3 regions of the Lautropia mirabilis genome follow, and region 3 is predicted to be linked to each of the others. Evidence: predicted binding sites of a transcription regulator. Region 3 holds the regulator's gene; each other region holds the start of a gene.
What was found. The regulator HrcA, encoded in region 3, represses chaperone genes, less so after heat shock. The targets are predictions, from matches to a motif close to TTAGCACTCNNNNNNNNNGAGTGCTAA.
Positions count from the first base shown of each region.

Region 1: groES (co-chaperone GroES) is a predicted target of HrcA. The motif match lies at 2,104-2,130, and genes of this name have one in related genera.
Region 2: rpoH (RNA polymerase sigma factor RpoH) is a predicted target of HrcA. The motif match lies at 5,024-5,050, and genes of this name have one in related genera.

Region 1 is NZ_LR134378.1:2,929,517-2,937,051, forward strand. Features, by position in the region: gene dacB (D-alanyl-D-alanine carboxypeptidase/D-alanyl-D-alanine endopeptidase) at 1-1,938, opposite strand, end outside; gene groES (co-chaperone GroES) at 2,326-2,613, shown strand; gene groL (chaperonin GroEL) at 2,662-4,308, shown strand; gene EL249_RS12050 (CsgG/HfaB family protein) at 4,580-5,410, opposite strand; gene EL249_RS12055 (tetratricopeptide repeat protein) at 5,467-6,075, opposite strand; gene EL249_RS12060 (DUF1800 domain-containing protein) at 6,419-7,535, shown strand, end outside.
Region 2 is NZ_LR134378.1:312,898-320,432, forward strand. Features, by position in the region: gene EL249_RS01300 (class I SAM-dependent methyltransferase) at 1-313, opposite strand, end outside; gene epsE (polysaccharide export protein EpsE) at 687-1,508, opposite strand; gene EL249_RS01310 (outer membrane beta-barrel protein) at 1,812-3,146, opposite strand; gene EL249_RS01315 (undecaprenyl-phosphate glucose phosphotransferase) at 3,468-4,865, shown strand; gene rpoH (RNA polymerase sigma factor RpoH) at 5,091-5,987, shown strand; gene EL249_RS01335 (Ig-like domain-containing protein) at 6,156-7,535, shown strand, end outside.
Region 3 is NZ_LR134378.1:2,695,575-2,703,109, forward strand. Features, by position in the region: gene lysM (peptidoglycan-binding protein LysM) at 1-404, shown strand, start outside; gene EL249_RS11065 (amino acid permease) at 1,034-2,599, shown strand; gene EL249_RS11070 (LysE family translocator) at 2,782-3,471, opposite strand; gene hemH (ferrochelatase) at 3,656-4,693, opposite strand; gene hrcA (heat-inducible transcriptional repressor HrcA) at 4,843-5,862, opposite strand; gene EL249_RS11085 (NAD kinase) at 5,939-6,808, shown strand; gene recN (DNA repair protein RecN) at 6,863-7,535, shown strand, end outside.

The sequences.
Region 1 (7,535 bases), 230 kb from region 3:
CACGTTCTGCAGCGTGCCGGTCTTGATCTGCGCCTGACCCGCCACCGGATCCATCCGCAGCCGCGTCTTCATCGTGCCATCAATGCCCACCACCGGCAGCGAAGCCTCGAACCAGGGCGCCGTGGGACTGCCAGCCGCACGGGCCAGCAATGCCACCATGTCACCGGCCGAGATGCGCGCCTGCCGTGACAGCCCGGAGCCGTTTTCCATCACCAGCGACGGCAGCGCCAGCCCCTGGCCGCGATACCACTGGTGCAGCCACTGGCCGGCACGATCCGGGGGCAGCGCGCCCTGCCCGCTGGCCGCTGCCATTTCCAGCAGCAACATCCGCGTCATCACGTTGTTGCTGAACTTGTTGATGTGATGCACCACCTCACCCAGGTCCAGCGTGGACTGCCAGGCATAGAGTGGGCGACCACGCGCCGCCGCCCCCGGCTGGATGCGCGTGCGCCCCGTGAACTGGCCGCCCATGTCCTTCCAGGCCGCCTTGAAGATGCCGTGCAGGAACTGCTGGTGATCCAGCATCGCCGCATAGAACTGCTGCGACCCACAGGCGCGCACCTGAGTGCCGTTCACCGACACCACCGGGCGCCCGGCAGCCGTCGCACCGTCCTGCACGCCCAGCCGTGTGCCCCCGGTCCGACAGCGTCCCTTGAGCACCTTCACGTCATAGCGCAGCTGCACGTCGGCCAGCGGCGGCTCCAGCGCCAGCTGGCGCTTCTTCGGGTCGATGACCAGCTTGCTGGCCTTGAAATTGGTCAGGGCCGCCCACGGCCGCACGTTGTAGGCCTGCGAGGCATCGCCGTCAAAAGCTTCCCCATCGGCCGGCCCCACCGCAAAGCGTGCATCATCCACCACCAGGTCGCCGCGAATCGTCGTCAGCCCCTGCGCCCGCAGGTCCGCCATCAGCGCATGCAGATCCTCGATCACCAGATGCGGGTCGCCGCCGCCCTGCAGGATCAGGTCGCCCTGCAGCACCCCGTCCCGAATCGGGCCTGTAGTGAGGAAGCGCGTCGTCCAGCGATAGTTCGGTCCCAGCATCGACAGCGCCGCATGGGTCGTCACCAGCTTCATCGTGGAAGCTGGGTTGAACGGCCGCTCGGCCTGATGCATCACGCGCAGCATCGGCTCATCCGATGCCTGTTCTGCCAACGCTCCATCGGCTTCCGGGCGGTTCGGCCATGAGCGCCCCTCGGTCAATACACGGCCATCCCGAACGCCGACACCCGCGTGCTGCCATCCCGCGCCTCCCTCGGTCGTCCGATGCTCGATGGGTGCTGCCGGGGTCCATGAAGCCCCTGCTGGCGGAACCGGAGATGCCCCGGCCCCCTTCAGCGGCACAATGGCCATGCCGAAGTCCGCCTCGGCAATGCCCGCACGAAGCAGCTGCTGCACGGCCAGTGCCGTCATCGCCTCGCCCGAAATGGAAGCACGCCCACCGGTATCGGTACGGGGCCAGTCCAGCAACGCGACCTGCATCGCATCGGTCATGCTTCCGGCCGAAGCAGCCCCTGTCGCGGAACGTGTGGCCGCAGCGACCTGAAGGCCTTCACGGGGTGCCGCCACCCCTTTCAGGGCCGTCAGCGGAATGGCTCCGCCTGTGAGCCGTTGCGGCCCCTGTCCGGCCACTGCCTTTCCGGCGATGGCCTGGGCCCCTGCATCTGCACGCTCCGAGGGCTTCGAGGCCGACAGGGCGATGCCGCCCGACGCGCGAGAAGCCCCCGCAGTTGATGAAGTCGTCGTTGCAGCCAGTGCCCCGGTCGCCAGCAGCAGCCCGGCCGCCAGCACGCCACCCTTCAGGCGCGGCCCCCCGCCCTGTCCTCGATGGTCCTTGCCACCACTGCCCGGCCTCCGCCCCTCACCCATCACCGTCCCGCCCCTGCCACAGGAATGTGCAAAGTGGGCATGGTGCGCCGTGCAGGCCGCGCGATGCGCCATGGCGGGACGAACGAGCGGCCCGCCCCGACGAAACGGCCGCCGCCGGCCAGCGACGCAACATTCCGACCGGGTGTTCGCCCCATCCGGATGACACGACCCCGCCCATGGCGCTTTCCGCCGTCCATCGGCTTGCATCGGCCGTGTCGCCTTGTCTATCATTGCGCGTTAGCACTCTCCTGCCACGAGTGCCAGGATCGGCAAAAAAATTTTGCTTTCGGCTCTTGTCTTCTGGCTGGCCGTCCCCAGCTTCGATGACATCCCGTCCCGACCGGTGCCTCCTGGCCCGGGAAAGCGGCCCGATCCACCCGGCAGCCGCCCATGGCCAGGACCGCCCCCCTTCGGGACAAACCATCCATCCCTTTTCATCCTTGTTCAGGAGTTAACTGAATGAAACTGCGCCCCCTGCACGACCGCGTCATCATCAAGCGCCTCGACAACGAGCGCAAGACCGCTTCCGGCATCGTGCTGCCGGAAAACGCCGCCGAGAAGCCCGACCAGGGTGAAGTGCTGGCCGTCGGCGACGGCAAGATCGGTGATGACGGCAAGGTCCGTCCGCTGGCCGTCAAGGTCGGCGACAAGGTGCTCTTCGGCAAGTACTCCGGCCAGACCGTCAAGGTCGACGGCGAGGAGCTGCTGGTGATGCGCGAAGAAGACATCATGGCCGTGGTCCAGTAAGACTGACCCCCGTCCGACAGAATTCAAAGAACTCAGGAGTTTCCACACATGGCAGCAAAACAAGTCAATTTCGGCGACGAAGCCCGTGCCAAGCTGGTTGAAGGCGTCAACATCCTGGCCAACGCCGTCAAGGTCACCCTCGGTCCCAAGGGCCGCAACGTGGTGCTGGAGCGTTCCTTCGGCGCCCCCACCGTCACCAAGGACGGTGTCTCGGTGGCCAAGGAAGTCGAGCTGAAGGACAAGCAGGCCAACATGGGCGCCCAGCTGGTCAAGGAAGTGGCTTCGCGCACCAGCGACAACGCCGGTGACGGCACCACCACCGCCACCGTGCTGGCCCAGGCCATCGTCCGCGAAGGCATGAAGTACGTGGCCGCCGGCATGAACCCGATGGACCTGAAGCGTGGCATCGACAAGGCCGTCGCCGCCCTGATTGAGCAGCTGAAGAAGCAGTCCAAGCCCACCACCACCAGCAAGGAAATCGCTCAGGTCGGCACCATCTCGGCCAACAGCGACGAAGAGATCGGCCAGATCATCGCCGACGCCATGGAGAAGGTTGGCAAGGAAGGCGTCATCACCGTCGAGGACGGCAAGTCGCTGAGCAACGAGCTGGACGTGGTCGAGGGCATGCAGTTCGACCGTGGCTACCTGTCGCCCTACTTCATCAACAACCCGGATCGCCAGGTTGCCGTGCTGGAAAGCCCGTTCATCCTGCTGTGCGACAAGAAGATCAGCAACATCCGTGATCTGCTGCCGGTGCTGGAGCAGGTTGCCAAGGCCAGCCGTCCGCTGCTGATCGTGGCTGAAGACATCGAGGGCGAGGCCCTGGCCACCCTGGTCGTCAACAACATCCGCGGCATCCTGAAGACCGTCGCCGTCAAGGCTCCGGGCTTCGGTGACCGTCGCAAGGCCATGCTGGAAGACATGGCCATCCTGACCGGCGGCGTCGTCATCTCGGAAGAGACCGGCATGTCGCTGGAAAAAGCCACCATCGAAGAGCTGGGCAGCGCTGCCCGCGTCGAAGTGGCCAAGGAAAACACCACCATCATCGACGGCTCCGGCGATGCCAAGGCCATCGAGAACCGCGTCAAGGCCATCCGTGCCCAGATCGAGGAAGCCACCAGCGACTATGACCGCGAGAAGCTGCAGGAGCGTGTCGCCAAGCTGGCCGGTGGTGTGGCCGTGATCCGCGTCGGTGCTGCCACCGAAGTGGAAATGAAAGAGAAGAAAGCCCGCGTGGAAGACGCGCTGCACGCCACCCGTGCTGCCGTCGAGGAAGGCGTGGTGCCCGGCGGTGGCGTTGCCCTGCTGCGTGCCAAGGCTGCCGCCAAGATCGAGGGCAGCAACCCCGACCAGGAAGCCGGCATCAAGATCGTTCTGCGCGCCGTCGAAGAGCCGCTGCGCCAGATCGTCACCAACGCCGGTGAAGAAGCCAGCGTCATCGTGGCCAAAGTGGCCGAGGGCAAGGGCAACTTCGGCTACAACGCCGCCAACGGCGAGTACGGCGACCTGGTGGAAATGGGCGTGGTCGACCCCACCAAGGTGACCCGCACCGCGCTGCAGAACGCCGCCTCCATCGCTGGCCTGCTGCTGACCACCGACGCCCTGATCTCCGAGGCTCCGGAAGACAAGCCGGCCTCCCCGATGGGTGGCATGGGCGGTATGGGTGGCATGGGCGGCATGGGCATGGACATGTAAGTCCCGCCCGGCCCGGAAACGGGCCCGTCAGGCACCCAGGCAGCAGAAACCTCTCTGCTGCCCCGGCGTCCCCGGGCCCGCTTCCTGCCACTGGCAACACAAAGGCCGTGTACCTGGCCGCCTTCGGGCGGTTCGGTACACGGCCTTTTTCAATGCCGCAAACAGAAAGGCCCCGTCATGACGGGGCCTTCATCGTGAACGGGAGGCTCAATCCGTGGCGGCAGACAGTCTGCCAATCCAACGGATCGATGCCCGGTTCGGCGTCCGAAGCTCAGTCACCCACCTTCAGCACGCCACCGCGGCCGAGGCCGCCCTTGACCTGCTGCGCCTTGTAGTTGCGCAGCGAGATGACCATGTTGTTGTAGGCGTCCATGAAGGCAGCCACCGTGGCCTTGCCTTCCGGTGTGCGCGAGAAGCCCGCCAGGCCGCCGGCTGCGCCACCACCCAGCATGCCCAGGGCGGCACCGTAGTTGGTGGCCGAGGCATTGCCTTCCGAAGCACTGATCTGCACGCCCGAACGGATGTCGTACAACGACAGCGTAACCACCGAGACCTTCGACTCCAGCGAGCCGGCCAGGGCGCCCAGGCCAGAACCCAGGAAGCCTGCCAGGCCCCCGGCCACCTTGCCCGTGGAATCGTTGTCGATGATGATGGCCGGCTCCATCAGGTAATCGGCCGCCACGCGCTGGCCCTTGTGCTGCTTGGAACCGGCACGGAATTCACCCGAGTTGCGCTGCTTGTCGGTGATCGCCGCCAGGCGCGCCTCGGTGCGGCTGTTGCCGATGGAAGTGATCACGAAGCAGTTGGACTGCTGCACGGCCAGCCGCAGCAGCGGCTCGATGGTCGTGACCTTGGTGGCAGAGCCGAAGGCGTCGTACCAGTCCTTGTCACGGCCGTCGTCCATGGCGATGGTGCCCAGCGGCGCATCGCAACGCTCCAACGACGAGTTGGCATTGACGCTGGAGCTGCCGGCTGCGCCGCCGCGTGCATCGCTGGGGCTGTTGCCCTTGGTGATGTGGCCACCGCCCATCTGGGCACAGCCGGCCAGCACGGCCACCGAAGTCAGCGCCAGCGCGCCTTGCAGAAGTTTCTTCGCAACCATCGGGAAAATCCTTTCGTCAGGAGTCAAACAGAGCGTCGTTCACGACACGGTCGAGATCAGTAGTAGTACCAGTACCCTGCCTGCCAGTACGTGTAGTAGTGGTAGGCATTCCACCAGTAACCCATCCACAGCGCCCGGTGGGTATTCACCCAGCGCCGGTATTCCACCTCATCCTTCTTGGCCTTCTGGGCCTCTTCCAGCAATTTCTTCGCTTCGGGATCGCCCTTGCCGGCAGCGGCCAGCAGCCACGATTCGGCTTCGGCCGGATCAGAGCCCATTTCCTCGAAGCCGCTCAGGTACAGGCGGCCCAGCGCCACCTGCGCCTTCGTGTTGCCCCGTTCGGCAGAATCACGCATCCAGGTCAGCGCCTTGTAGGAATCACGGCGCACACCGTCGCCCCGGAAGAAGCGCAGCGCCAGGTCGAAGGCCGCGCGCGGGTCGGCCTTGGCCTGCTTCTCCAGAACGGCAATGCGGGCCTCTTCTTCCGTCACCGGCTCGGCCACCGGCTTGCGGCCGGCCTCGCTGCGCGCCTGATCGCTGCAGCCCTCGTCCTGGGTGCAGACACGGACAGGCTTGCCCGCCTGGGAATCGACAGCCTGCTGCTGGGCGGCACACGCCCCCAGCAACACCGACAGGGCCAACAGGGAAACTGAACGTGCATTCATGATCCGACGATCCCCCCACGGGAGTCAGTTGAAAGGAAGGATCAGCTTACCGCCACTGCCCGTCCGCCGCCATTCGCCGGGCGGCCAGTCGGAACCGACCAGTTGACATCCTGCCGCCTGTCAGCGTGCCGAATGTCACATCCTGCTTCAGTTTACCGCCGTACCTCTCGCCAGCCCCCCGATATCCGCGCACGCCCACCCCGACAGGCTATGGCAAATCGCTTCGCGCCCTCCGCCTCTGTCCAGCCAACGGCCGGATACGACCATTTGTCACATAAAGTGACAAAAAAGTTACACTATCGGTAGCCTGAACACTGTACCTAATTCGCAACACACACGCCCGATGCCCACAGAACCTCTGCGATCCATCGACCGCGGCCTGCTGCCAGTCGGCACGCCCTCCTCCCACCCGATCCGTCCCCTGACCGACACCACGACGCCTGCCGCACGGACAGCCCTGTGGTCCCTGCCTTCCTGGCGGCACACCCTGCTGGCAACCGGCCTGACCCTGGTGCTGGCGGCCTGCGGAGGCAGCGGAGGCGAATCCGGCGATGGCGAGCGCCTCGGCCTGGACAGTGCAGACACCGCCGAGCTGCAGACCCATGACCGCATGAAAGCCGGTCCCACGCAGGCGGGCCAGCGTCGTCCGGGGGCACAGAACACCGGGGCGTCCTCGCGGCCGGCGGCCACGGCGGCGGCATCGAACCATCCGCGCTGGACGCTCACCTCGCCGGCCGAGGCCAGCCGCTTCCTGGCTCAGGCCAGCTACGGTTCCAGCCCGAAGGACATCAAGGCCCTGACCGGCAGGACCGCCAACGAATGGATCGAGGCCCAGTTCTCGCGTCCGGCCACCTCGCTGCTGAACACCATGAGGTACTGGCAGCAAAGAAGCGGCAAGGCCATCACGCTGACCGACGCCCACAACGCCTGGTGGTATTCCACCGTCCAGCAGGACCAGCTGCGCCAGCGCGTGGCCTTTGCGCTGTCACAGATCTTCGTGGTGTCGACCAACGGCGATGTCAGCCACTTCCCGAAAGGGATCGCCAGCTACTACGACATGCTGGCCCGCAACGCCTTCGGCAACTTCCGCCAGCTGCTGGAGGACGTGACGCTGCACCCGATGATGGGCGTCTACCTGACGCACATCGGCAACCACAAGGAGCGCTTCGACTCGACCGGCAAGCTCACGCAGGCGCCCGACGAGAACTACGCCCGCGAAGTGATGCAGCTCTTCACCATCGGGCTGGAGCAGCTGAACCTGGACGGTACGCCGAAGAAGGATGCCCAGGGCCGGCCCATTCCCACCTACAGCAACAACGACGTGATCGGCCTGGCGCGCGTCTTCACCGGCTGGAGCTGGAATGGCGGACGGCTGACCCACGAGTGCTTCTTCCGTGCGGGCTACTGCGCAGAGAACACCAACGAGCGTGAGACGCGACCGATGGTGGCCTATGACCAGT
Region 2 (7,535 bases), 790 kb from region 3:
GCTTGCCGTGGTCCAGCATGGCCTGCACATAGGACGAGAAGTAGGCGTAGTCCGAGAAGATGGCTTCACCGCTCTGGAACTCCTCCAGCTGCACCAGGAAGCAGTTGCTGCAGACATAGGCATGCAGCGGGAAGAACGGCTCCATCTTGTTGAGGTCTTCCGGCTTGCGGATGGCATTGGCCATGGGCGACATGCCCAGGTTGGCCACGGTGTGACGCAGCTGGGTACCGCAGAAACGGCACTTGGCGTGGGTGGCGGCCAGAGCGGCCAGATCCTTGCGATCGGCAACGGAAGAGGTTTGGGTTGCAGACATGGTGATGAAGGAGAGGAGAAAGACCGGCGAAGGTCACGACCACACGCGGTGGCTTCCAGGGTGAGCGGCGACCAGGCCCGGCGGGCCCTGATCACGATGCCTGCAACGTACCACACTGCCGGGAGAGCCGTCGACGACAGACTTGGCATTTGGCTTCTTCCGGGGGACGAAAGACGCCATTCGTCGGGAAAACACGGCAAATGTTCGGGTTCTGGCGATGTGAGGACTGCCCGGTTCCCGCGATGCGAACGTGGAAAGGCGCGGAAATGGGAAGGTGGCAGCCCGCACACAAAAGAAAACGGCGCCCGAAGGCGCCGTTTCCAGGATGCCGACCAGCGTGGCCGGCATCGTGAGGGATCGGACCGAAGGCCGATCAGAAGATGCTTTCGCGCACGAAGATCAGGTCGTCCGGACGGATCGGATCGTCGAGCTTGGGCTCCAGCACCTGGATGTTGCGGTCACCCACGCGACGGTGCAGGCGGATGCCACGGTCGGTACCACGCAGGGTCAGACCACCACCCTTGGCCACGGCCTGGGCCACGGTCATGCCGCGGTCAAGCACGTACTGGCCCGGACGCTGGACCTGGCCATAGACGTAGTAGTTGGGGGCCTTGTTGACGAAGATGGTGTCGCCGGCCTGCAGGACCACGTCCTTGCTCAGGTCGCCGGTGCTGAACATCTCGACCAGGTCGATTTCCAGACGCTGCGGACGGCCATTGCGGGTGGTCATGAGCAGCACGTTGTTGGAGCCGGTCTCATTGACGCCGCCCGCCACCGAGAGGATCTCGGACAGGCGCATGCCGGTGGTCTCCAGCGGGTAGCGGCCGGGGTTGGCCACGTTGCCCAGCACCGAGACCTGCTGGCTGCGGAACTGCAGCACGTTCAGGGTGACCTGCGGGTTCTGCAGGAAGCGGCCCTCACGCAGGCGGGTGGCGATGAGGTTCTCGGCCTGCTGCGGCGACAGGCCGGCCAGCTTGACCACGCCCAGCAGCGGGTAGGAGATGACGCCGCTTTCGGAGATACGTGCCTCGACGGTCAGATCCTGGGACTGGAAGACCTGGATGCGCAGCACGTCGCCCGGCCCGAGCAGGTAGTCACTGCGGGCGGTCTGGGCCACGGCCTGGGACGATGCCAGACCGATGGTGGCCAGGGCCATCAGCCCCAGCACGAACTTCTTGAAGCGAGAAAGAAACATGGATGCCGTCCTATGAAGGGAGATCAGCTTGCCCGAAGGGCTGCGAACGGAAAGGGGAGTTGCCCCGCGCAAGAATCAAACGCCCGGGCACGCCAAGCGGCCGACAGGCCGTGAACGCCGATTCTAGACCGGCCTTTGTGGCGCCAGCGTGAATGATATCCCTTGCTTTCGTAAGATTGTCCAGCAAAGGCGAGCTGACAGCAGGTGCAATGGGAAGGAGTGCCTGAAACGACCAGGCCCCGGGGGAAACCGGGGCCTGGTGACGTGGCCCGGGTCAGGCCCGGGCCGAAAGGCAGGGAAGGGTCAGAACTGAACCTTCAGGCCGACGCCGAAGACGTTGGCCTTGTAGTCGAGGTTGGCACGGTTGGAGTCGCGCTGCTCACGGGAGATGCTGGCCATCAGGAACATGTTGCGACGGAACTCGTAGTCAGCCTCGGCACCGACCATGTAGATCTTGTCCTTGCGCTCGACCTGGCCGGCAGCCAGCTGGTCACCCTTGTAGCGACGGTCGTAGAAGCGCAGGTACGGCTCGACGGTGATCTTGCCGGTGGCCTGGATGGTCGGGCTGAAGTTCAGCGACCAGGTGTCGGCGTAGGAGCCGGTCACGGCGTCGTCATCCGGCTCGATGGAGCGACCCAGCGAGGCGCGCATCTGCACTGCACCGCTGACGGCCCACTCGGTGTCGAAGCCGGCGGTCAGGCCACGGAAGTGGCGGTTGCCCTGGTCGTAGTCACGACGGGTGTAGCCGACGAAGCCGCCCAGGCTGCTGTCCTCGCTGGGACGATACTGGACGCGGGCCTGCAGCGAGTCCTCGTCGTAGTCGTTCTTGCGGCAGTTGTTGTTGCACAGCAGGGCGGAGCCGTCGTCACCATAGCGCTGGGCCGACTTGTACTCGCCGCTGGTGGCACGGTAGACCAGGTCGACCTCGATGCCGGTGCCCGGGGCATAGCGCACGCCGCCTTCGCCCGACTTCAGGTCATAGTCGGTGTCCTTGTAGACTTCCAGCGAGTTGCGGCTGCGGACGTAGTCGACGCCACCGATGACCGACCAGGCCGGCGTGAAGCGGAAGCCGGCGTTGAAGAACAGGTTCTGGGTGCTGATGTTGTTGCGGTCACCCGAGACGTTGGTGGTCTGGTTGTAGATACGGTCCTGCACCGTGGGCTGGCGGCGGTCCAGCTTGATGCCGGCACGGCCGAACAGCGGACGGCCCACGACCCAGTCCAGCGTGGAGCCGACGTTGTAGCCCACGTGGTCGAAATCGTCGTATTCCTTGTACTTGAAGCCCTCGACCTCGGCGTTGGCGCGCAGCCGCTGCTGGCTGATCAGGCGGTCGAACTCAATGCCCATGGCGCCCGTGAGGTAGGTGTCGCCTGCTTTCTTGTTGCTGTAGATGCCAGCCTGGGACTGGTTGTTCAGACGCAACATATTGCTATCGTGCGTAACACCGACGCGGCCGGTGAGCTTGATGACGTCAGCCTCGGCGTTGGGGGTCCAGTCCTGATCAGGCACTTCCAGCTGAGCCTGTGCCTGGGCAGCGCTGGCCGCCAGGCCACAGAAGATGGCTGCCACGGCAGCACTGGCTGCGCGCAGTGCCGGGCGCCGTGCGGCTTTTTTTTGTGTTCCGATGATTTCTTTCATGACTACCCTGTCTTAAAAAGCTCAGAATGGGGCATGGTACCGCCACCGACGGTCCTGCTCTGCTTCCACACTAATGCATTGAGCCGAACATGCCAAGCCCCCGACCCTTGCCGTGTGAACACTGCCCGGATTCCCAAAGCTGTTGCCTCTGTCGACGTCCCGATCCCGCCGGTTCCCGAGCCCTCGTTCGTGAACCCTGACACAGAAGCGCCAAACCGATTACCATCGGACGGCTGCCCCCAGCCGGCCGGTGTTGTATAAATAACCCCCAGCAGACTCCTGATCCGGGCTCGCCACATTCCCGGCGCCCCGGCAAGCGGTATGAACAGCCCCACCTTCGCTTCTTCCATCGTTCCCATCCGGACCGGCAATCGCAGCATCCTGTCGCTGGTCAAGTCAGTCATCGATCCCATCCTGGCCGTGGCCTGCCTGCTGGTGGTCACCGTGGCCGCCGGGCACCCCCTGCGCGCCCAGGAAATGGTGCTGGCCGTCCTCACCTTCGTGCTGAGCTACCCTGGCAGCGTCCCCTTCCGGGTCTACCAGGCCGGCTACCTGCGTCACCTGCTGGGCAGCTGGGGCCTGGTGGTGGGCCTGCTGCTGGTCTTCGGCCTGATGATCGACGCACTGCGACAGTTCGACCAGAACGTGCTGGCCACCTGGGTCATCGCCACCCCGGTCGTGCAGGCCGTCAGCCACTGGCTCTCGCCCATGCTGCTGCACAAGGTCATCTCCATGCGTCCCGAGCAGACCGCCATCGTGGTGGCGGCCAACAGCCTGGGCCGCACGCTGGCCCGGTCCATCCAGGACGACCCGCTGTCGCAGACGCGCATCATGGCCTTCTTCGACGACCGCACCCCGGACCGTCTGGGCGAGGTGACGGAAGCGCCGGTGGCCGGCGGCTTCAGCGCGGTGGCGCAGTTCGTGCGCGCCAACAAGATCGACCAGATCTTCATCGCCCTGCCCATGGCCTCGCAGCCGCGCATCCTGAAGCTGCTGGAAGACCTGCGTGACACCACGGCCTCCATCTACTTCGTGCCCGACATCTTCATGTTCGACCTGATCCAGGCACGGGTGGATTCGGTGGGCGGCCTGCCGGTGGTGGCCGTGTGCGAGACGCCGTTCTACGGCACCACGGGCGTGCTCAAGCGCCTGTCGGACATCGTCATCGCCTCCATCGCGCTGATCATCACGCTGCCCATCACGCTGACCATCGCGCTGGCCATCCGCCTCACGTCCAAGGGCCCCATCATCTTCAAGCAGCGCCGCTACGGCCTGGACGGCTCGGAGATCAACGTCTACAAGTTCCGCTCCATGCGGGTGCAGGAAAACGGCCCCGAAGTGCGCCAGGCCACCAAGAACGACGACCGCATCACGCCGGTGGGCCGCTTCCTGCGCAAGACCTCGCTGGACGAGCTGCCGCAGTTCTTCAACGTGCTGCAGGGCCGCATGAGCGTGGTCGGTCCCCGCCCCCACGCGGTGGCCCACAACGAGACCTACCGCAAGCTGATCAAGGGCTACATGATCCGCCACAAGGTCAAGCCCGGCATCACCGGCCTGGCCCAGGTCAACGGGGCGCGCGGCGAGACCGACACCATCGAGAAGATGGAGCTGCGCATCCGCTACGACCTGGAGTACCTGCGGCACTGGTCGCTGCGGCTGGACCTGAAGATCATCCTGAAGACCATCCTGGTGTCGTTCCGCGACCCGAACGCCTACTGAGACCGCGCAGGCATCACCCCCGAAGGCCCCGTCAGCTCCGGCTGTCGGGGCCTTTCCACAGAAGGCCGCGCATCCTGTCATCGAAACCCCGCCCTCCCGCGTTTTCTGCAGGAGCCGCAGGGGCTTGACAACCCACGACATTTTTGAAACAAAAAAAGCTGGCACTCCCCACGGTGAAGTGCTAGTATCTAACCCGCTAGTCATTTACAGGAAACAACTGCCACGATGACGACTCACTCCGTTGCACTTGCCACTCGCCAGACCGGTGTCGTTGCGCCTGCCGTTCCGTCACTGGGCAACCTGGACGCCTACATCTCTGCGGTCAATCGCATGCCCATGCTGTCCGCCGAGGAGGAGTCCAGCCTTGCGCGGCGTTTCAAGGAGCATCAGGACGTCGACGCTGCCCGCACGCTGGTGACTTCCCACCTGCGGCTGGTCGTGTCGGTGGCTCGCCAGTACCTGGGCTACGGTCTGCCGCATGCCGACCTCATCCAGGAAGGCAACATCGGCCTGATGAAAGCGGTCAAGCGTTTCGACCCCGATCGCTCGGTGCGTCTGGTGTCATTCGCGCTGCACTGGATCAAGGCCGAGATCCACGAGTACATCCTGAAGAACTGGCGGCTGGTGAAGGTGGCCACCACCAAGGCCCAGCGCAAGCTGTTCTTCAACCTGCGCTCGATGAAGAAGGACCTGGACACGCTGACGCCCGAGGCCGTGACCGACATCGCCGAACAGCTCAACGTCCGCGAGAAGGACGTGACCGAGATGGAAACGCGGATGACCGGCCACGAGATCGCGCTGGAGCCGCAGGGTGACGACGAGGAAGGCGCGGGCTTCGGTCCGGCCGCCTACCTGGCCGCCCCCGGCAGCGAGCCCACCGAGATCATCGAGGATCGGCAGCGCGACTGGCTGCAGACCGAAGGCCTGTCCAACGCGCTGGCCACGCTCGACGAGCGCAGCCGCAACATTGTGCAGTCGCGCTGGCTGCGTGATGAGGACGAAGGCGGGTCGCGCACGCTGCAGGACCTGGCCAACGAGTATGGCGTGTCGGCCGAGCGCATCCGCCAGATCGAGGCGCAGGCCATGAAGAAGATGAAGGCGGCGCTGGCCAGCTACGCCTGACGCGCCCTCGCCGGGGCCCCGGGCCCCGGCACGCACGCCGGGATTGATGGGTGTGCCGACAGTGGCGCGTCAGCCACAGCGCGGCGATAATAAGACAGTCCCAGTCTGGCAACGTCGGCCCGACGGACGCTCTGTCATCGCCGCTGAACGGCGCATACCGCATATCCCATGGCTCTCGTCATCGAAACCCGTTCCTCGCACGGGTCCGTCTCGCGCACCCATCTCCGGGCTGGCACCACCCGCGTCGTCGTGCGGCCGGGCGACACTTTCCGGCTCTATGACGAGGACACCGGCAAGGCGCCTGCCAAGGCCGTGGTCAAGCAGCTGGACAACAGCATTCTCGTCGACAACCTGGCCGACGGCGCCCAGGGGGCCGATCAACCGCAGGCCGTGGAACTGCTGGGCTTCTACAGCTCGTGCAGCGTCAGCTCGCCCTGCCATCTGGAACTTCCCGAAACGACGTCCGGCACGGTGGACATCACCCCGGCCACGGGCGCCATTGGCGCACTGTCGGACGGCTCGTTCGTGCTGGTGGATCTGGCCCAGACCAGCGGTGCGGCCGCAGGCGCAGCCGCCACGAAGGGGCTGGAGGGTGCCACCCCCGCAGTCGCAGCGGGCGCAGATCATGCCGCCGAATCCGGCCCCCTGCTGTCCGAATCTGCCCGCCCGGTGATCTATGGCCTGGGCGGCGCAGCCGTGCTGGGCCTGGCACTGGCTGGCGGGGGCGGCGGTGGTGGCGGGGGCGGTGAAGCCCCGGTTGCCAATACGACTGCGACCCCTGCCCTGCCGCCCACCACACCCGCAACACCCGCCGCCCCTGCGGCACCCACCACGCCGACGGTACCGCCGTCGGTCACGGACCCCAGCTTCACGGTGACGCATTCGTCGGTGGCCAAGGGCAAGGTGCCCACGCTGACGGGCACGGGCACCGCCGGCGGCACGGTGAAGATCGACGTGCATGCCGGCGGCGGCGCAGCGGTGGACGCCAGCTATACCGTGCCGGTAGGGGCTGACGGCAAGTGGTCGGCCAACCTGGCCACGCTGAAGCCCACCACGGGCGCCCTGCCCGCGGGCGGGCTGAGCACGGCCACCAGCCTGTCGCTGACCGAGACGGTGAACGGCAAGACGGCCACGATGCCCGATTTCAAGCTGACGGCCGACGACACGCCCCCGACGGCCCCCACGATCTCGCCGGTCGGTACGGATGGCCTGCTGGGCGCCGCTGCTGTCGGCAAGCCGCTGGCGGTCTCGGGCCACGGTGAGGCCAACAGCCTGATCAAGCTGACGCTGGGCGCGCAGAGCCTGGAAACGGTGGTGGGCGCGGACGGCACCTGGGCGGTGACGCTGCCGGCCAATGCCCTGCCCGCCACGGGCAACGCCACCCTGTCAGTCACGGCCAGCGACCTGGCCGGCAACGTCTCCACCGCCACCACGCAGACGCTGACCGTCGACACCACGCCGCCCCCGGCACCGACGATCCAGTTCACCGGCGGCACCGACAACTATGTGAACGCCGCCGAGAAGGCTGCCGGCGTGACGCTGGCCGGC
Region 3 (7,535 bases):
CCAGCAACCCCGATGCGGCCAACCAGGCGGCGGCCGATGCGATCGTCACCTACATCCGCGCCCAGAACCTGGACGCCGAGAACCTGAGCGTGAAGTTCGATGGTGCCAGCAGCGCCGTCACGGTCTCGGGTCAGGCTTCCGACCAGGAAACCAAGGAAAAGATCCTGCTGTGCTGCGGCAACGTGGCCGGCGTGGAGCAGGTCAACGACGAGCTGACGGTGGCCACGTCCGCCCCCGAGGCCCGCTACTACACCGTGGTCAAGGGCGACACGCTCTCGAAGATCGCCAAGGAGTACTACGGCAACGCCAACCTGTACAACAAGATCTTCGAGGCCAACCGGCCCATGCTGTCGCACCCCGACAAGATCTACCCGGGACAGAAGCTGCGCATTCCGCCGCAGTGATCCTGATGGCGGCGGCCATGCCCCGCTGGCGACAGATCCGGCCTCCGGGCCTGTCGCAGGCGGCGTCCTGATACGCCGCCCCGGATCGCCCCATGAAAAGGCCACGCTTTCGCGTGGCCTTTTTTTACGGCATCCGGATCTGGCCCCCCGGACAAACCATTTTCCACCGCTATTCCAGACAAACGCCCTTATATCCCGGGCGATATGGCAATAATCTGACGCCCTATCCATGATCACACGAGTCCCGAGAAGCCGTGATGCAACGCACGCCTTCACTCCCGGCCCGGAGACCCCTAGGGATTACCCCAAACCCATTCAGCCCTCCTTCTCCACATTTACCACCTGATTTAATTCCAAATCAAATCTTATCCCTGCCATCCGGCTCCACAAGCCGATTCATGCGTATTTTGACGCAGGGAACCCTTGTTTTCTGCAGCGCATCATCAAACACTGGGGATTACCCATCCCAAAACCCGCACCTGCATTTTCAGCCCGGTTTCCTGTGCTACGTTTTTGACATGCGCCCGTCCTGGCTCGTGCGTTCGACAGACCTGCCCGCGCCAGAATCATCGCTTCATTTCATGCGGTGATCGGTCAGTCCAATATTCATTCGATATAAGAATCACGATATGAAAGAGACCACGAACGCCCCCAACTACAGCTGCTCAGGCAAGCAGAAAAACACCGAGAAGCTCCAGGCCTCCCTGAAGACCCGTCATCTCACGATGATGTCGATTGCCGGCGTGATCGGTGCAGCGCTGTTCGTGGGCTCGGGCAAGATCATCTACACCACGGGACCTGCCGTGGTGCTGGCCTACCTGGCCGGCGGCATCGTGGTCATGCTCATCATGCGCATGCTGGGCGAGATGGCCACCTCCTCGCCCGATACCGGCTCGTTCTCCACCTACGCCGACAAGGCCATCGGTCGCTGGGCCGGCTTCACCATCGGCTGGCTGTACTGGTGGTTCTGGGCCCTGCTGATGGCCTGGGAAGCCTATGTGGCCGGGATGATCCTGAACATCTGGTTCCCCGACATCTCGGTCAACGTGTTCACCCTGGTGGCCACATTCCTGCTGATCAGCATCAACTTCATGAACGTGCGCAACTACGGCGAATTCGAGTTCTGGTTCGCGCTGATCAAGGTCACGGCCATCGTCTGCTTCATCATCATCTGCCTGCTGGCAGTCCTCAACATCTGGCAGGGTGGCACGGTACATGGCATCGCCAATCTCACGGCCCATGGCGGCTTCATGCCCAACGGCTGGTCGTCGGTCATCGTGGCCATGCTGGGGGTGATGTTTGCCTTCCTGGGCGCCGAGATCGTCACCATTGCGGCCTCGGAATCGGCCAACCCGGCCGACCAGATCGTCAAGGCCACCAACTCGGTGGTCTGGCGGATCTGCCTCTTCTACATCGGCTCGATCTTCCTGATCGTCTGCCTGGTGCCCTGGAACGACCCGCATCTGGGCGAGTCCGGCTACGGCTCCTATCGCCGCACCCTGGAACTGCTGGGCGTGCCCGGTGCCCAGTACCTGATGAACTTCGTGGTGCTCACCTCGGTCAGCAGCTGCCTGATCTCGGCCCACTACACCGCCTCGCGCATGCTGTTCTCGCTGGCCAAGCGCGGTGACGCCCACCCCATCTTCAAGCAGACCTCCACCCGCGGCATCCCCGTGTACTCGGTCATCGCCTCGTGCTCCATTGCCGTGTTCATCTCGGTGCTGAACTTCTTCGAGTCGCTGCGCCCGAAGGACATCCTGGACCTGCTGATGAACACCACAGGCATGATCGCCATGCTGGTCTACCTGGTCATTGCCTTCTCGCAGCTGAAGATGCGCCGCAAGCTGGAGGCCGAAGGCCGTGAGATCCGCCTGAAGATGTGGCTATTCCCCTGGCTCACCTATGGCGTCATCGCTTTCATCATCGGCTCGCTCATCGTCATGATGTTCATCGACGAGTACCGTCACATGGTGCTGGCCACGGCCGTGGCCGCCATCCTGGTGATGCTGGGCGGCTTCGTGGTGCATGCCCGCGAGAACGCCAGGGCACGTGCCGAACAGAAGGCCCGACAGGCCACCACAGCCCCTCACAGCAACCTGCGCGACCGAGAGTCCACACGTGGCAGCCGTCAGCGCTACAGCCGTCTGGGTGGCGCCACCAACGGCGTGCGCAACCGGCTGGAGGCCGAGTCCTGAAACCCGCTGCAGGCGAAGGCATCGATATATCCCGTCTTCGCCGGCCGCTCCCCCTGCAGGAAAGGCAAAGCCCCCGCATCCTTCATGGACCGGGGGCTTTTTCATGGGTAGTCGAAGCAGGACAGGCTGTGGGCTTCGTTCAATCGTCCCTGCTTCTGCGTCCCGCCGCCGGGTGCCCTGCTTCAGGACAGGAACAGCTTCAGCGCAAAGGCCAGCAGCAGCACGCCCATGATGCGCTCGAACCAGTGACCATAGGCCAGGAAGCGCTGTCGCACGGCCTGCTGCGAGAAGAGCAGTGACACCACCACGAACCAGGCCGCCGTGGCTGCGCACATCCAGAGCCCATAGAGACCCTGCACCCACAACGGCGTGGCCGGGCTGACCACGGTGGTGAACACGGCCAGAAAGAACAGTGTGGCCTTGGGATTGGTGGCGTTGGTCATGAAGCCCACCCAGAAGGCGCGGCGGGCGGATGGTTCAGGCATCGGGACTGACGCGGCCTCCGGCATCATCCCCGCGGGCGCATCTCCCACCGGAGCGCCCTGCGTCGGCCCCTGCACGGCCACATCCTGCGGCGTCGGAGGCGCACTGCGCACGAAACGGATGCCCAGCCACAGCAGGTAGGCCGCACCGGCCCAGCGGGCGGCCGTCATCGCCCACGGTGTGGCACGCAGCAACGCGCTGATGCCCACCAGCGTGTAGAGCACATGGATCGAGATGCCGGCCCCGATGCCCAGCGCCGTCCAGATGCCGACCCGACGCCCATGCCGCACGCTCTGGCGGATCGCCACCGCAAAATCCGGCCCCGGCGAAATGACCGCCAGGAAGTGGATGAGGACGATGCCCAGGAATTCCGATCCGTATTGCGTCACCAATCGCGCTCCTCACACAAGGCCTCATCGATCTCGGCACGCGACCGGTTCTCAAGACTTTTCTGCGCAAGCAGCCAGTCCACCGCCGTCAGCCCGGGCTGTTCCGGACGCTGCTGCTGCCGTTGGTGCCCTTCAGACTCTTCAGACGACGGAATCACAGATCGGTCAGCCACTGGACAGCCCCTCACCCCTTGCGCCGCCCCTGCTCCGCCTCCAGCGTCTTCCACCCCGCCAGCTCGTTGCCCACGATGTCGGCCAGGGCGTGGATCCACAGCGGAGCGTCGTTGAGGCAATGGATGTAGCGGAAGCGCTTGCCGCCGGCGCCCACGAAGGCGTTGTGCACCTCCATGTCGATCTCTTCCAGCGTCTCGATGCAGTCGGACACGAACCCCGGGCACACCACGTCCACGGTCTTGACGCCCTTCCTGGCCAGTGCCTCCACGGTGGGCTGGGTGTAGGGCTTGACCCATTCCGCGCGGCCGAAGCGCGACTGGAAGGTCACCAGCCAGTCCTCCTTGGCCAGCCCCAGGGCGGCGGCGATGAGGGCGGCGCTTTCTTGGCACTGCTTCACGTAGGGGTCGCCCTGATCCACGCAGCTCTGTGGCAGGCCGTGGAAACTGAAGATGAGCTTCTCGGGCTTGCCGGCCTCGGACTGGCGCCAGGAGTGGCGGATGCTCTCGGCCACGGCAGCAATGTAGCCAGGGTCGTCGTGAAAGCTCTGCAGGAAGCGCAGCGCCGGAATGCTGCGCCACTTCAGGAACTCGCGGGCGATCACATCGAACACGGTGCCGCTGGTGGCGGCCGAGTACTGCGGGTACATCGGCAGCACGACGATGCGCGAGAAACCCCGGTCACGCAGGTCGCGCAGGGCGTCGGCCATCGACGGGTTGCCATAGCGCATGGCCCAGACCACCTCCACCTGCCGGCCCCGCTTGTTCAGCTCATCCTGCAGCGCCTCGGCCACCAGCTTCGTGTTGACCAGCAGCGGGGAACCGGCCTTGGTCCAGATGGAGCGGTACTTCTCGGCCGACTCCTTGGGTCGGCGGGTCAGCACCACGGAGTACAGGATGGGCCACCAGATGAGGGGCGACTGCTCGACAACCCGCCGGTCGGAGAGGAACTCACGCAGGTAGCGGCGCACCTCCGGCACCTCCGGCTTGTCGGGCGTGCCCAGCTGGACCAGCAGGATGGCGGCGCGGGAGGGTGGGACGGTATCGTTCATGGCAGGCGTCGGTCATGTGGACAACGGGGTCCATCGTCAGTGATCAGCGCTGATTGTAGGGGCTGGCTGACCATGCCGTTTCAGGCGTTGCACGGGGCACGACAGCAGGCCACGACAGCGGACCACGCTCGAGGGCCATGACGCCCTGCTCACTCCCGCCCTGCATCCAGCGCCGACGACACCAGGCGCGCCGTGATGTCCACCATGGGGATCATCCGCTGGTAGGCCATGCGGGTGGGGCCGATGACGCCCAGGGTGCCCACCACCTTGCCGTCGGCCTTGTAGGGCGCAATGACGATGGACAGTTCCTCCATCGGCACCAGCTCGGACTCCCCACCAATATAGATCTGCACGCCGCTGGCGCGGGCCGAGGCATCCATCAGCTGCAGCAGGTCGGTGCGCTGCTCGAAGAGGCTGAAGAGCTGCTTCAGGCGCGCCATATCGTCGGCAAAGTCAGGAATGCCGACAAAGTTGCTGCTGCCGGCGATGAGCATCTTGTCGCTGTCGTCTTCCACGGCCTCGCGACCGGCATCGATGGCGCGCTGCATCAGGGCGCTGATGTCGCGGCGCAGCTCGGCCAGCTCGGTGCCCAGGCGACGCCTGATCTCGTCGAAGCCGATGCCGGCGTAATGGGCATTGATGTAGTTGGCCGCTTCGTTGAGGGTGGATGGCGTGTAGTCGCGGTCAAGCTGCAGCATGCGGTTGTGCACATCCCCCTCGGGCGACACAAGAATGAGCAGCACGCGTCGGGCCGAGAGCCGCAGGAACTCGATGTGCCGGAAGGTGCCACCGCGGCGCTGGGTGGAGACCACGCCGGCAAAGGACGAAAGCTCCGAGAGCAGCCCCGCGGCCTTGGCCAGGACCTGGCGGGGCTCCTGGGCCACCAGGGCCCCCTGCATCTGGCTGGCCTCACCGGCTTCCAGAGGCTGGACGGTGAGCAGCGAGTCGACAAACAGCCGGTAGCCACGCGGAGTGGGCACACGACCACTGGACGTGTGGCGATGGGCAATCAGGCCATGCTCTTCCAGATTGGCCATGACGTTGCGGATGGTGGCCGGCGACAGGTCCAGGCGCGAGTACTGCGACAGCGTGCGCGAGCCCACGGGCTGGCCGTCGACGATGTAGTGTTCGATGAGGGACTTGAGCAGGATTCGGGCGCGTTCATCCATTCGGCTTACCCGGGATGACCCGGCAGGAGTCAATGACCATGACGCAATTATCCGGAATTATGGTTCAATCCGCCGCATGACTGCCCCTTTCAAGACCATCGCGCTGTTCGGTCGCCCGCAATCCGACGGGCTGCGTGAGCGCATCCTCGAGGAAATTGCCGACTGGCTGACCCAGCGCGGTATCACGGTGCTGACCGAGATCAGCCGCAACATGCGACTGGTGCAGTCACTGGGGCGCCGGGCAGATTTAGCCGTGGTGGTGGGGGGCGACGGCACCATGCTGGGGGTGGCCCGCGCGCTGGCCCCGCTGAAGGTGCCCATCGTCGGCATCAACCGCGGGCGGCTGGGCTTCATCACCGACATTCCGATGTCGGACTGGCAGAAGGGGCTGGACGAGATCCTGAACGGCCACTACGAGATCGAGGAACGGTCACTGCTCGAAGCGCACATCTGGCGGGACGGCAAGGCGCTCTTTCACGCCCGGGCGCTCAATGATGTGGTGATCAGCCGCAGCTCGCACACCGGGCTGATCGAGATCGAGGTGAGCGTCAACGGGCTTTACATGTACAGCCCGCGCGCCGACGGCCTGATCGTGGCCACGCCCACGGGCTCCACCGCCTACGCGCTGTCGGTGGGCGGGCCGCTGATGCACCCGTCGCTGCACGGCTTCGTGCTGGCGCCGGTGGCGCCACAGTCACTGTCGGCACGCCCCATCATCCTGCCCGACCAGTGCGAGGTGGAACTGACCATCCGCCACGGACGGAACGCCCGGCTCAACTGCGACATGCAGTCCTTTGCATCCCTGCAGCTGGGCGACCGGGTGGTGCTGCACCGTTCGGCCGACTCCAGCCGCTTCCTGCATCCGCCCGGCTACAGCTACTACGCCACGCTGCGCACCAAGCTCAACTGGCACGAGATCCCGGGGCTGGAGCCGCGGCGGGGCTGACGGTTTCATACGAAGTTCATACGAAGCGCTTTCCAGGACGAGAGGCTTTCCATCATGCTGCAATGGTTGCGACTCAGGGATTTCGTGATCGTCGAATCGGCCGAGATCGAATTCGGGCCGGGCTTCACGGTGCTGACCGGCGAGACCGGGGCCGGCAAGTCCATCCTGCTGGATGCGATGGGCCTGGTGCTGGGCGGGCGCGGTGACGCGACGCTGGTGCGCGAGGGGGCCGAGCGGGCCGACATCTCGGCGCTCTTCGGCATTGACGACACACTGGCCGCCTGGCTGGCCGAACACGACCTGGCCGGCGATCCGGGCCAGCTGCTGCTGCGCCGCATCGTCGAGAAGGACGGCCGATCTCGCGCACAGATCAATGGCCACCCCAGCACCATTGCCCGGCTGCGTGAGCTGGGCGAGCAGCTGGTGGACATCCATGGCCAGCATGAATCGCAGCACCTGCTGCGCCCCGGCGCCCAGCGCGAGCTGCTGGACCGGCTGGCCGGGCAGGAACGACTGCTGGCCGACCTGGCCCAGGGCTGGCAGCGTTGGCAGCAGGCGGCCAAGGCGCTGGAGACGGCGCGCAGCGGCTCACGCGAGGAAGCCATCCGCATCGAGCGGCTGCAATGGGAGATCGACGAGCTGACGCAGCTTCGGCTGGCGCCGGGCGAATGGGAGGCCCTGTCGGCCGAGCAGCAGCGGCTGGCACATGCCCACGACCTGCTGGCCG